Regions from separate parts of the Kosakonia sp. SMBL-WEM22 genome, predicted to be linked through region 3. Evidence: predicted binding sites of a transcription regulator. Region 3 holds the regulator's gene; each other region holds the start of a gene.
What was found. The regulator Fur, encoded in region 3, represses iron uptake genes when iron is present. The targets are predictions, from matches to a motif close to ATAATAATGAGAACNACTATCAA.

Region 1: ftnA (non-heme ferritin) is a predicted target of Fur. The motif match lies at 2,051-2,073, and genes of this name have one in related genera.
Region 2: fes (enterochelin esterase) is a predicted target of Fur. The motif match lies at 1,664-1,686, and genes of this name have one in related genera.

What each region holds. Positions count from the first base shown of each region.
Region 1 covers NZ_CP051488.1:2,958,222-2,961,500, reverse strand. Annotated here, with positions in the region: gene tyrP (tyrosine transporter TyrP) at 1-1,152, opposite strand, end outside; gene ftnA (non-heme ferritin) at 1,405-1,902, opposite strand; gene yecR (YecR family lipoprotein) at 2,112-2,444, opposite strand; gene HF650_RS14125 (RpiB/LacA/LacB family sugar-phosphate isomerase) at 2,684-3,279, shown strand, end outside.
Region 2 covers NZ_CP051488.1:1,381,172-1,384,450, forward strand. Annotated here, with positions in the region: gene HF650_RS06600 (TonB-dependent siderophore receptor) at 1-1,488, opposite strand, end outside; gene fes (enterochelin esterase) at 1,741-2,940, shown strand; gene HF650_RS06610 (MbtH family NRPS accessory protein) at 2,974-3,189, shown strand; gene entF (enterobactin non-ribosomal peptide synthetase EntF) at 3,200-3,279, shown strand, end outside.
Region 3 covers NZ_CP051488.1:1,502,667-1,505,945, reverse strand. Annotated here, with positions in the region: gene ybfE (LexA regulated protein) at 1-80, shown strand, start outside; gene fldA (flavodoxin FldA) at 244-774, shown strand; gene fur (ferric iron uptake transcriptional regulator) at 1,064-1,510, shown strand; gene HF650_RS07180 (beta-N-acetylhexosaminidase) at 1,610-3,279, opposite strand, start outside.

The DNA of each region.
Region 1 (3,279 bases), 1.5 Mb from region 3:
ACCGCAGGCGAAGATCAGGCACAGCGCCGGTTTACCGCCGAGCACGCGATACCCGCTTTGCGGGTGGTGTTTGCGGCTCTGCCACGCCAGCATTGACGGCAACAGTAGGGCTAATACCGCAAGCGCAACGCCTGCGTAACCGAGGGCCATCACAAAACCGCGCGGGTAGAAAAGGGCAAACGCCAGCGGCGGCAGAAAGGTGATGATGCCGGTTTGCAAACGGCCGGTAACACTATTGCGGCGACGGAACAGATCGGCGAGGTAATCAAACAGGCCCAGCGAGACGCCGAGGAATGAGGTAGCCAGCGCCAGATCGGCAAAAAGGTGGATCGCCAGTTCAACATGCGCAGAGGCGACGACATCGCGCAGCGCCAGCAACAAGCCGTTCAGCCCTGACTGGCTGGCAAGCAAACCCATAAAGGTATGAGAGTCGATGCTGCCAAGCGTCGCCAGCTGCCAGAAGATATAGGCCACCAGCGGAATGGCGCTACCGGTAATAAACACTTTGCGCAGCTGGCGAATGTTGCCGCCCATATAGCTGACAATGCTCGGTACGCTGCCGTGAAAACCGAACGAGGTAAAAATCACCGGCAGCGCTGAAAGTGCCAGCCCTTTTTCCAGCGGCATAGTTAATAAGTTAGCCTGGTGTACGTGCGGCATTAACAGCGCCAGCATCACCACCAGAAAGAGGATTTTGGCGCTGAAGAGAAAACGGTTAAAGAGATCGACCAGCGAGGTGCCAATGCAGACAACGCCGCCAGCCACCAGCGTAAAGATCAGCACGCCCGCGCTCGACGAGAGCGAAACGTTAAACCACTCGCTGATACTTGAAGCAAGCAACTCACCAGCACCGCTGATATAGGCAGCCGTCAACGCGTACATCAAAAACATCATACTGAAGCCGGTGATCCACTGACCGTAACGACCCAGATAGCGCTGCGCCAGCGAGCCCAGCCCGGTTTCAGCCGGAACATGCTGATAGACCTCAAGCAGCAGCAGGGCGGTATAACACATCACTGCCCACAAGATGAAAAGCAGCCCCAGCGTCGTTGCAAATCCTACGCCCGCCGCCGCCAGCGGCATCGCCAGCATGCCCGCACCGATAGTGGTACCCGCGACAATAAATACACTTCCAAGTGCCCGATTTTTCACACTTTCCTCTACTTTCTGAACTCACAGCACACGCAATACGCGGCGCAGAGTAAGATAATTCCACCGTTTCGTCAAATGACCGTTACATGTATTGTAATATTTTGTTTACACCTTGTCGGGCAGATGAAAAGGAACAACCATCGTTGGTGTCGAACGCGGAATCAGGCATTTTGTGGCAGAGAATAATCAGAGAGGAGTGTTCGGGAGCAGAAAGAAAAAGGCGGTACAGAATTAACTGAACCGCCTTTATTATTAATTTTGTGCGTCGAGGGTCGCCAGCTCTTTATCAATAAAGTAGAGGCCTTCACCACTTTTACCCGCCAGCGTTAATTTATCAATTACCGATTTAAAGAGTTTCTCTTCTTCATGCTGCTCGGCAACATACCACTGCAGGAAATTAAAGGTCGGATAATCCTGTGACATCATTGCAACGTGCGCCAGCTCATTAATTTTTTGCGTAATATGCTGCTCATGTTCGTAAGTTGCGCGGAAAAGTTCATCAAGGGAGGCATACTCTGCGACTGGTGAAGCAATATTCGCAATGCGCGGCAGGCTGCCGGTGTCCGTCAGGTAGTCGAACAGGCGCTGCATATGGGTCATCTCTTCCTGTGCGTGGCGGCGCAGAAACGCGGCGGCACCTTCAAAACTGTGGTAGCTGCACCATGCGCTCATCTGTTGATAGAGCAGGGAGGAGAAGAGTTCCAGATTCATCTGTTCGTTAAGTTTTTCGATCATCTCTGCTTTTAACATCGCACGGCTCCGGAATTAAAAATATAACAGGGGAAAGTGCCGCCACTATAATTTGTTATTTAATTATTTGCAAAAGGTAAAATAATAAAGCGTTTGATTAATAAAGAGAATGCGAATAACACGCATTGCCGGGGTGATATTTAAATAAATGAGAATTGTTTTGATTATTAATAAAAGAAAAAGCCAGCGCTAATGGCTGGCTTAAGAATTTACCAGGCCGCGCGGTTGGGATCGATAGCGATACCGCGACACTGATACTGAATGGTGATTTTGGTGTTCATGCAGCCTGAACCGCTGATCAAGCTACAGGTCTGCACCGGCTGACCAAATGCCACGGCGGTAGCATAACCCAACTGCTGGCACTGTTTGTTAGCGGTGCCCTGGGCGACATACTCATCGTAGCGCGCGGTCTGCATCATCGGCTGGTTAAAGCTCAGACGCACCACGCCGCTGGTGGTGTCCACGCTGCTCACTTCTGCTTCTTTGGTGATGGTACACCCGGCAAGGAGTAACAGCGTGGCGGCAATAACGACTCTCTTCATGACGTTGCTCTGCTTCATTTTTTCCATCTTCTCATCTTAATGCTGCCCTCCGCGCGGCAATCGTCGGAATAACCCCCCGAACACCCTCTACTAATCAGGACGGCAGGAGCGGGCCGCTCAAAACTGTGAGGCGGCTTTTGATTTTTAAAACCATTTTTCACTAAATTTGAAAGTATGTTTGTGAGGTAGTAAGGTTTAGGTAACCTTTGCTATCCGAAGCACGTCTACAGGAGATGAAAATGAAAATTGCACTGATGATGGAAAACAGCCAGGCGGCGAAAAACGCCATCATTCTCAAAGAGCTGAAAACCGTTGCCGATGAGAAAGATTTCCCGGTGTATAACGTCGGCATGAGCGACGAAAATGACCATCATCTCACCTATATCCACCTCGGCATTATGGCCAGCATTCTGCTCAACTCTAAAGCGGTGGATTTCGTGGTGACTGGCTGCGGCACCGGGCAGGGCGCGCTGATGTCGCTGAACATTCATCCGGGCGTGGTCTGCGGTTACTGTATCGATCCGGCCGATGCGTTCCTGTTCGCGCAGATCAATAACGGTAACGCGCTGGCGCTGCCGTTCGCCAAAGGCTTTGGCTGGGGCGCCGAGCTGAATGTGCGCTTTATTTTTGAGAAAGCCTTTACCGGCCGCAATGGGGAAGGTTACCCGCCGGAGCGTAAAGAGCCGCAGGTGCGTAACGCCGGGATCCTGAACCAGGTAAAAGCCGCGGTAGTTAAAGAGAACTATCTCGATACGCTGCGCGCCATCGATCGCGAGCTGGTGAAAACCGCCGTTTCCGGCGAGCGTTTCCAGCAGTGCTTCTTTGAAAATTGTCA
Region 2 (3,279 bases), 120 kb from region 3:
CTGGTAGAGGCTCGGCACTTTATAGGCGCGACCAATGCCCATCTTCAGCGTGAAATCATCGCCTAAACCCTGCGAAAGGTTCAGCGACGGGCTCCAGTTATCGCCGACAATGGTGTGGTGATCGAAACGCAGCGCCGGGGTCAGCATGGTGCTGTCGGTTAGCTCCATATTATCTTCGGCAAAAATGGAGTAGATATCAGCGCTTGAGTAGGGGCTACGGTTGGTGCCGTTCAGACCGCTAATTGGCCCGCCCTGGAAAGCCTGAGTGTTGGATCCCAGATCTTTCATCCGCTGCTGGTTCCACTCGGTGCCCAGCGTCAGCGTCTGGTTAACCAGCAGATCCAGCGGCAGGTTAACCTCGTTGTGCAGCATCACATCGGAGAGATCGATATCGGTGAATTTATTGCTATTGAACAGCCCCTCCGTTCCCCCGGCCAACCCTTCGCCGAGGCGCGAGTTGCGCGTGTGCTCATACTGGATCCAGTTGCTGGTGGTGATGCCGTTATCCCAGCCGCCGTTCCAGGTGACGGAGTAATTCTGACGATAGAGACGGTTGGTCTCTTTGCCGTAATTCTCGCGCACGTAGTTATTGCTCCGGCTGTCGTTGTTGGTGTTTTGTGTATCGCCCGCATAGAGGTTGCCCTGGCGGCTGTAGCCTGCCTGGAACTCCAGCGACTGCATTGGCGCGAAATCCCAGCGCACCACGCCGTTAATATCTTTATTGATCGCGCCTTCACGCCCGGCGGCGAGGGTATCTGCGTAAATCCCGGTGCGTTCAGACTGGTGATCACGGTTGATATCCCAGGCATCGGCCTGGGTTTTTGCCAGGTTACCATAGAGACGGAAACTGACATCATCGCCCAGCGGGCCGCTAAGGCTAAAGTCGGTGCGTTTGGTGGCGCCTTCCGCTTTATGCTCCGGCGCGTTGAAATAGGCGTTCCATGAACCATGCCATTCGTCGGCGCTATCTTTTTTGGTGATGATATTCACCACGCCGCCCGCCGCACCGTTACCGTAGCGCACGGCGGCCGGGCCGCGGATCACTTCGATGCGCTCAATCATCTCTGCCGGCACCCAACTGGTGTCGCCGCGGCTGTCGCGCTCGCCGCGCCAGCCTAAGCGCACCGAGTTACGGCTGGTGACTGGTTTGCCATCAACCAGAATCAAGGTGTTTTCCGGGCCCATACCGCGAATATCGATCTGACGGTTGTTACCGCGCTGGCCGCTGGTGGCGTTGCCGGTTAAGTTCACGCCTGGCATCTTACGGATAATTTCCGACACATCGCGGGCGGGCGGGTTCTTACGGATCTCATCTGCGGTAATGGTCGACACGCCGGGCGCCTGAAGATTCTGCTGTGCCGCCGTCACGACGATGGTGTCTGCGCCGCTGGCGTCGCCAGTTTTCTCCTCCGCCGCCATCACGGGCAGTGCCGCGCCGTAGATCCCGAGGTTGACCAGTAAGGTCAGGGATTTCATCTTTTTATTCATTATGTTACCTGCGTTCCTTTGCCGTATCCCCGTAACTCTCCATTCCCAGGGGAGAGGAGACGGCAGTGATGAAGCCCGCGCGCGGCGATCCTCTCAATCCTGAGAAAAAAGGCCTGCGGCTGGCAGAGTTAGGTGAAAGACGCGCTTCCCACAGCGCGCCAATACGCTATTGCAAATAAGAATAGTTATCAATAATATTATCTATAAATTTTGAGCGACAAAGATAAGTCCGCAGCGATTTGGGGTTAAACCGTGACGTCAACGACGGGAAGCGATGCCTGGTGGGCGTCAAAACAGGGGCCGGAGTGGGTGAAAACCGCCGACGGGCGCTATGAAGTGACCTTCTGGTGGCGCGATCCGGCGGGGTCAGAGCAGGCTTCGCGCCTGCGCCGGGTCTGGATCTACATCACTGGCGTGACCGATCACCATCAACAGGCGCAGCCGCAATCGCTGGCACGCATCGCCGGAAGCGATGTCTGGTGCTGGAAAACCACTCTGGAAGCGGGCTGGCGCGGCAGCTACTGCCTGATCCCGTCTGAACAGGATAACGATTTCGCTGATACCGTATTTGCCAGCGTGCCGCCGGATCGCGCGGCGCTGCGTGAAGGGTGGCGCAAACTGCTGCCACGCGCCATTGCCGACCCGCTCAATGCGCAGAGCTGGCGCGGCGGGCGCGGCCATCCGGTTTCGGCGCTGGAGATGCCCGACGCCCCGCTCCAGCCCGGCTGGCAGGCAACCGATACCTCTTTTATCCCTCCTAAGTTACTGCACTGGCAGAGTCCGCGGCTGCAAAACCGCCGCCGCGTTTGGGTCTATGCCACCGGCGAGGCGCAGGGGGCTGAACGCCCGTTGGCGATCCTGCTCGACGGCCAGTTCTGGGCCGAGAGCATGCCAGTGTGGCCTGCGCTGGCCGCGCTGACTCACGCCCGCCAGTTGCCGCCCGCGGTCTATGTGCTGATTGACACCATCGATAACACTCATCGTAGCCGCGAGCTGCCCTGTAATCCTGACTTCTGGCTGGCGGTGCAGGAGGAGCTACTGCCGCTGGTGCGGGAGATTGCGCCCTTCAGCGATCGCGCCGATCGCACGGTGGTGGCGGGGCAGAGCTTCGGCGGGCTTTCGGCGCTCTATGCCGCGCTGCACTGGCCGGCGCGCTTTGGCTGCGTGCTGAGCCAGTCCGGCTCTTACTGGTGGCCCCATCGCGGCGGCGAGGGTGAGGGGCTGCTTATCCAACAACTCAAACAGGGTGAAATAGGCCCGCAGGGGCTGCGCATTGTGCTGGAAGCCGGGGTGCGCGAGCCGCTGATTTTTCGCACCAACCAGACCCTTTTTTCCCTCTTACAAGGCATACAGCAGCCGGTTTTCTGGCGTCAGGTTGACGGCGGACATGATGCGCTTTGCTGGCGCGGCGGGCTGACGGCGGGGTTAATCACCCTCTGGCAGCCGCGGTAACGCCAGGGCGCTTTTCCACGACAGGAGTTTGCTATGGAGTTCACCAACCCCTTCGATCATCCGCAAGGGCGGTTTTATATTCTGCAAAACAGCGCGCAGCAGTGCAGTTTGTGGCCCGCGCAGTGCGCGCTGCCCGCAGGCTGGCACATCCTCTGCGAGCCGCAATCGCAGTCAGCCTGTACCGACTGGCTTGCCGCACACTGGCAGAGCTTAACCCCGGCGCACTATGCGCACCCCCACGCGCAATAAGGAGCGGAAGATGAGCAAACGTTTACCGCTGATCGCTGCCCAGCCGGGGATCTGGATGGCAGAAAAACTCTCCTCGCTGCCCAACGCCTG
Region 3 (3,279 bases):
TGGCCGATGTGCGCGAGATCAGCCGCAGCGAACTTATTGAAGAGATGCTGCTGACGCAGCTTAAAGCTCTGCGCGGATAGCGAATCTTCTGAATCCTGATTAAATACCCCTTTTCATGTGGCATACAGTGCAGTCCGCGGCAATAGCAGTTTCCGCGTTCTTCTCTGTTCTGCTATGATTGCCCTTATCTGTGGGCTTAGCGCTCCCCCTATACTCATTAAGATTCAAGAGGTTATTTTACTCATGGCAATTACAGGCATTTTCTTCGGCAGCGACACCGGTAACACCGAAAACATCGCCAAAATGATCCAGAGCCAGCTTGGTAAAGACGTCGCCGATGTTCATGACATTGCCAAGAGCAGTAAGGAAGATATCGAAGGGTATGACATCCTGTTGCTCGGCATTCCGACCTGGTATTACGGTGAAGCGCAGTGCGACTGGGATGACTTTTTCCCGACGCTGGAAGAGATTGATTTTAATGGTAAGTTAGTGGCGCTGTTCGGCTGCGGCGACCAGGAGGATTACGCTGAGTACTTCTGTGATGCGCTGGGCACCATTCGCGACATTATTGAACCGCGCGGCGCAACAATCGTGGGTCACTGGCCAACTGCCGGCTACCATTTCGAAGCCTCAAAAGGTCTGGCCGATGACGATCATTTTGTTGGTCTGGCAATTGATGAAGACCGCCAGCCGGAACTGACCGCCGAGCGCGTGCAAAACTGGGTGAAGCAGGTTTCTGAAGAGCTGCATCTGGATGAAATCCTGAATGCCTGATTTTTATGGCGCAATCTGCCGGTTGCGCCGTATCAATAGGTAAAAGCAATCGAAATAATTGCTACATTTTTTTAACTTTCCTACTCATCCCTGTACAATAAGCCCTGCTTAACGCGGTACGCCTGGACGGGAGTTGTCGGCGATACCACGTTTTAAAAGCTTACTTTACTTGAGGGCTTGCAGTTTTCATTTATACATGGCAGTTCTATAATGATACGCATTCGCCCGGGTGCATTCCTTATAACTTCCGCGAAGGAAGTGAATCGTATAGCAACAGGACAGATTCCGCATGACTGACAACAATACCGCATTAAAGAAGGCCGGCCTGAAAGTCACGCTTCCACGTTTAAAGATTCTGGAAGTGCTTCAGGAGCCGGATAACCATCATGTCAGTGCGGAAGATCTTTATAAGCGTCTGATCGACATGGGTGAAGAGATTGGTCTGGCAACGGTATACCGTGTGCTGAACCAGTTTGATGACGCCGGGATCGTCACCCGTCACAATTTCGAAGGCGGCAAGTCTGTTTTCGAACTGACGCAGCAGCATCACCACGATCACCTTATCTGCCTCGACTGCGGTAAAGTTATCGAATTCAGTGATGATTCCATCGAATTACGCCAGCGCGAAATTGCCGCTCAACACGGTATTCGCCTGACGAACCACAGCCTCTATCTTTACGGTCACTGCGCTGAAGGCGACTGCCGTGAAGATGAACATGCGCACGACGCTAAATAAGCTCTTCTAACGTTAAAAGCCAACCGCCAGGTTGGCTTTTTTTATGCCTGCAGGATGAGCGGCGCATCAAATGGCTGCACCGCTCGGGCAGAAAAGCAATCAGCCTTTCAGCATATCGACACGGCTGACGCGCTTGCCATCCGGGCTTGCGGTACGCACCTGAATTTCTCCTTTAAGCTGTGGACGGGAAGCTGTTTCGTAGCGCTGCCATGTTTTGCCGCGATCGAGGGAGTACTCTACCACCAGCCCCGGGAAGCGGGTGTTCACCTCCAGCACACCGTCAACAATTCGCGCCCCTGGTACCGGCAGACGATACTGGATGCCAGCTTTATCCAGCTTCGCCAGCTCGCGATGTCCCAGCAGATTGGCAAAACGCTGCCAGTCAGCCATAAGCGCCTTCTGATCGACCCACTGCGTCTCGCCGCCTTTATATTCGCGGCTGGCCTGATAATCCTGCTCCCAGCTTGCGCGATGCCATGCCCGCTCCGCAACGGCAACCAGACGGGGATAGATCATATACTCCATCTGCTCATCCGTGCGCACCACTTCGCTCCACAGCTCGGCGGAAAGCCCGTAGGCACCCGGCCACGGCTTGTCTGATTTGGCGCTGAAAGTGTTGCCATCACGATCGACCGACGTTTCTGCATTCTGCGGCATGTTGTCCGGCGCAAAGCTGAAGATCTTGCGCTCGTCGCTAAAACGCGTTCCCCAGTAGTAGCCGCTTTCCGCCGGGTGAACTTCGCTCGGGAAGTCGAGATAGAGATAGTCCGGATTGGAAACTACCACGCGGAAACCCTTATTCGCCCAGTCGTTAACGGAGTCGAAACCGCCCCAGTAAAGCGCATCCCAGAAGTTAACATTGACGTTTTTGGTGGCAAACCCCGAGGCGTCTTTGGCATCTTTCAGCCCATCCTGCCAGGCCTGCATCACATCAATGCCGTGCGCCTTAACCAGCTTGCTCACCTCTGCGCCAAAGTAGCTGGAGAGGTGTTCAACATCGCTCACTTTCCCGGCTTTGATCATCGCCTGGCAGGCCCCGGACTTGGCCCACGGCTTATCCTGCTTGCTCTGATCGATAATGCCTTTACCCGGCTGCGGATCTTTTACATCCGTATAGCCTGCGCCAAGATAGATATTTTTCGCCTCATCGCCACCAAAGTGCCATGTGTGCAACGGCAGACCTGCTTCCCGGTGCATCTGCTGAATTTCGCCCATCACCTTATCGACAAAGTTGCGCGAGGAGTCCAGGCACGGATTGAGGTAGCCGGTGCGGTCATAGAACTGTACGCCAGCGGTAACAGAGGTATCAGTCGGATCCAGCAGGCGGTAGCGGCTCGCCTCACGCTCCTCTTTGCCCTCTTTTATCAGGCGATGGTAACGCGCCTCCATTGAGATGACCGCTGCGCGCGCATGCGCCGGCATGTCGATCTCCGGGATCACCTCAATATGACGAGCTTTGGCGTATTTAAGGATCTCGATATAGTCAGCGCGGGTAAAGAAACCACTGCCGTTATTATCACGATTAGGCCCGGATCCCAGCTGCGGCAGCAGGCACTGCTTCTCGCTCAAATCGTGGCAGCGCTGGCTGCCAATATCGGTCAGCTCCGGCAGCCCCGGGATTTCAATGCGCCACCCTTCATCGTCCGTCAGATGGAAGTGGAATTTATTCAGTTTGTAAGCCGCCATCTGATCCAGCAGGCGCAGCACCGCCGCTTTGCTGTGGAAGTTGCGTCCAACATCCAGATGAATACCGCGGTAGTCGAAGCGCG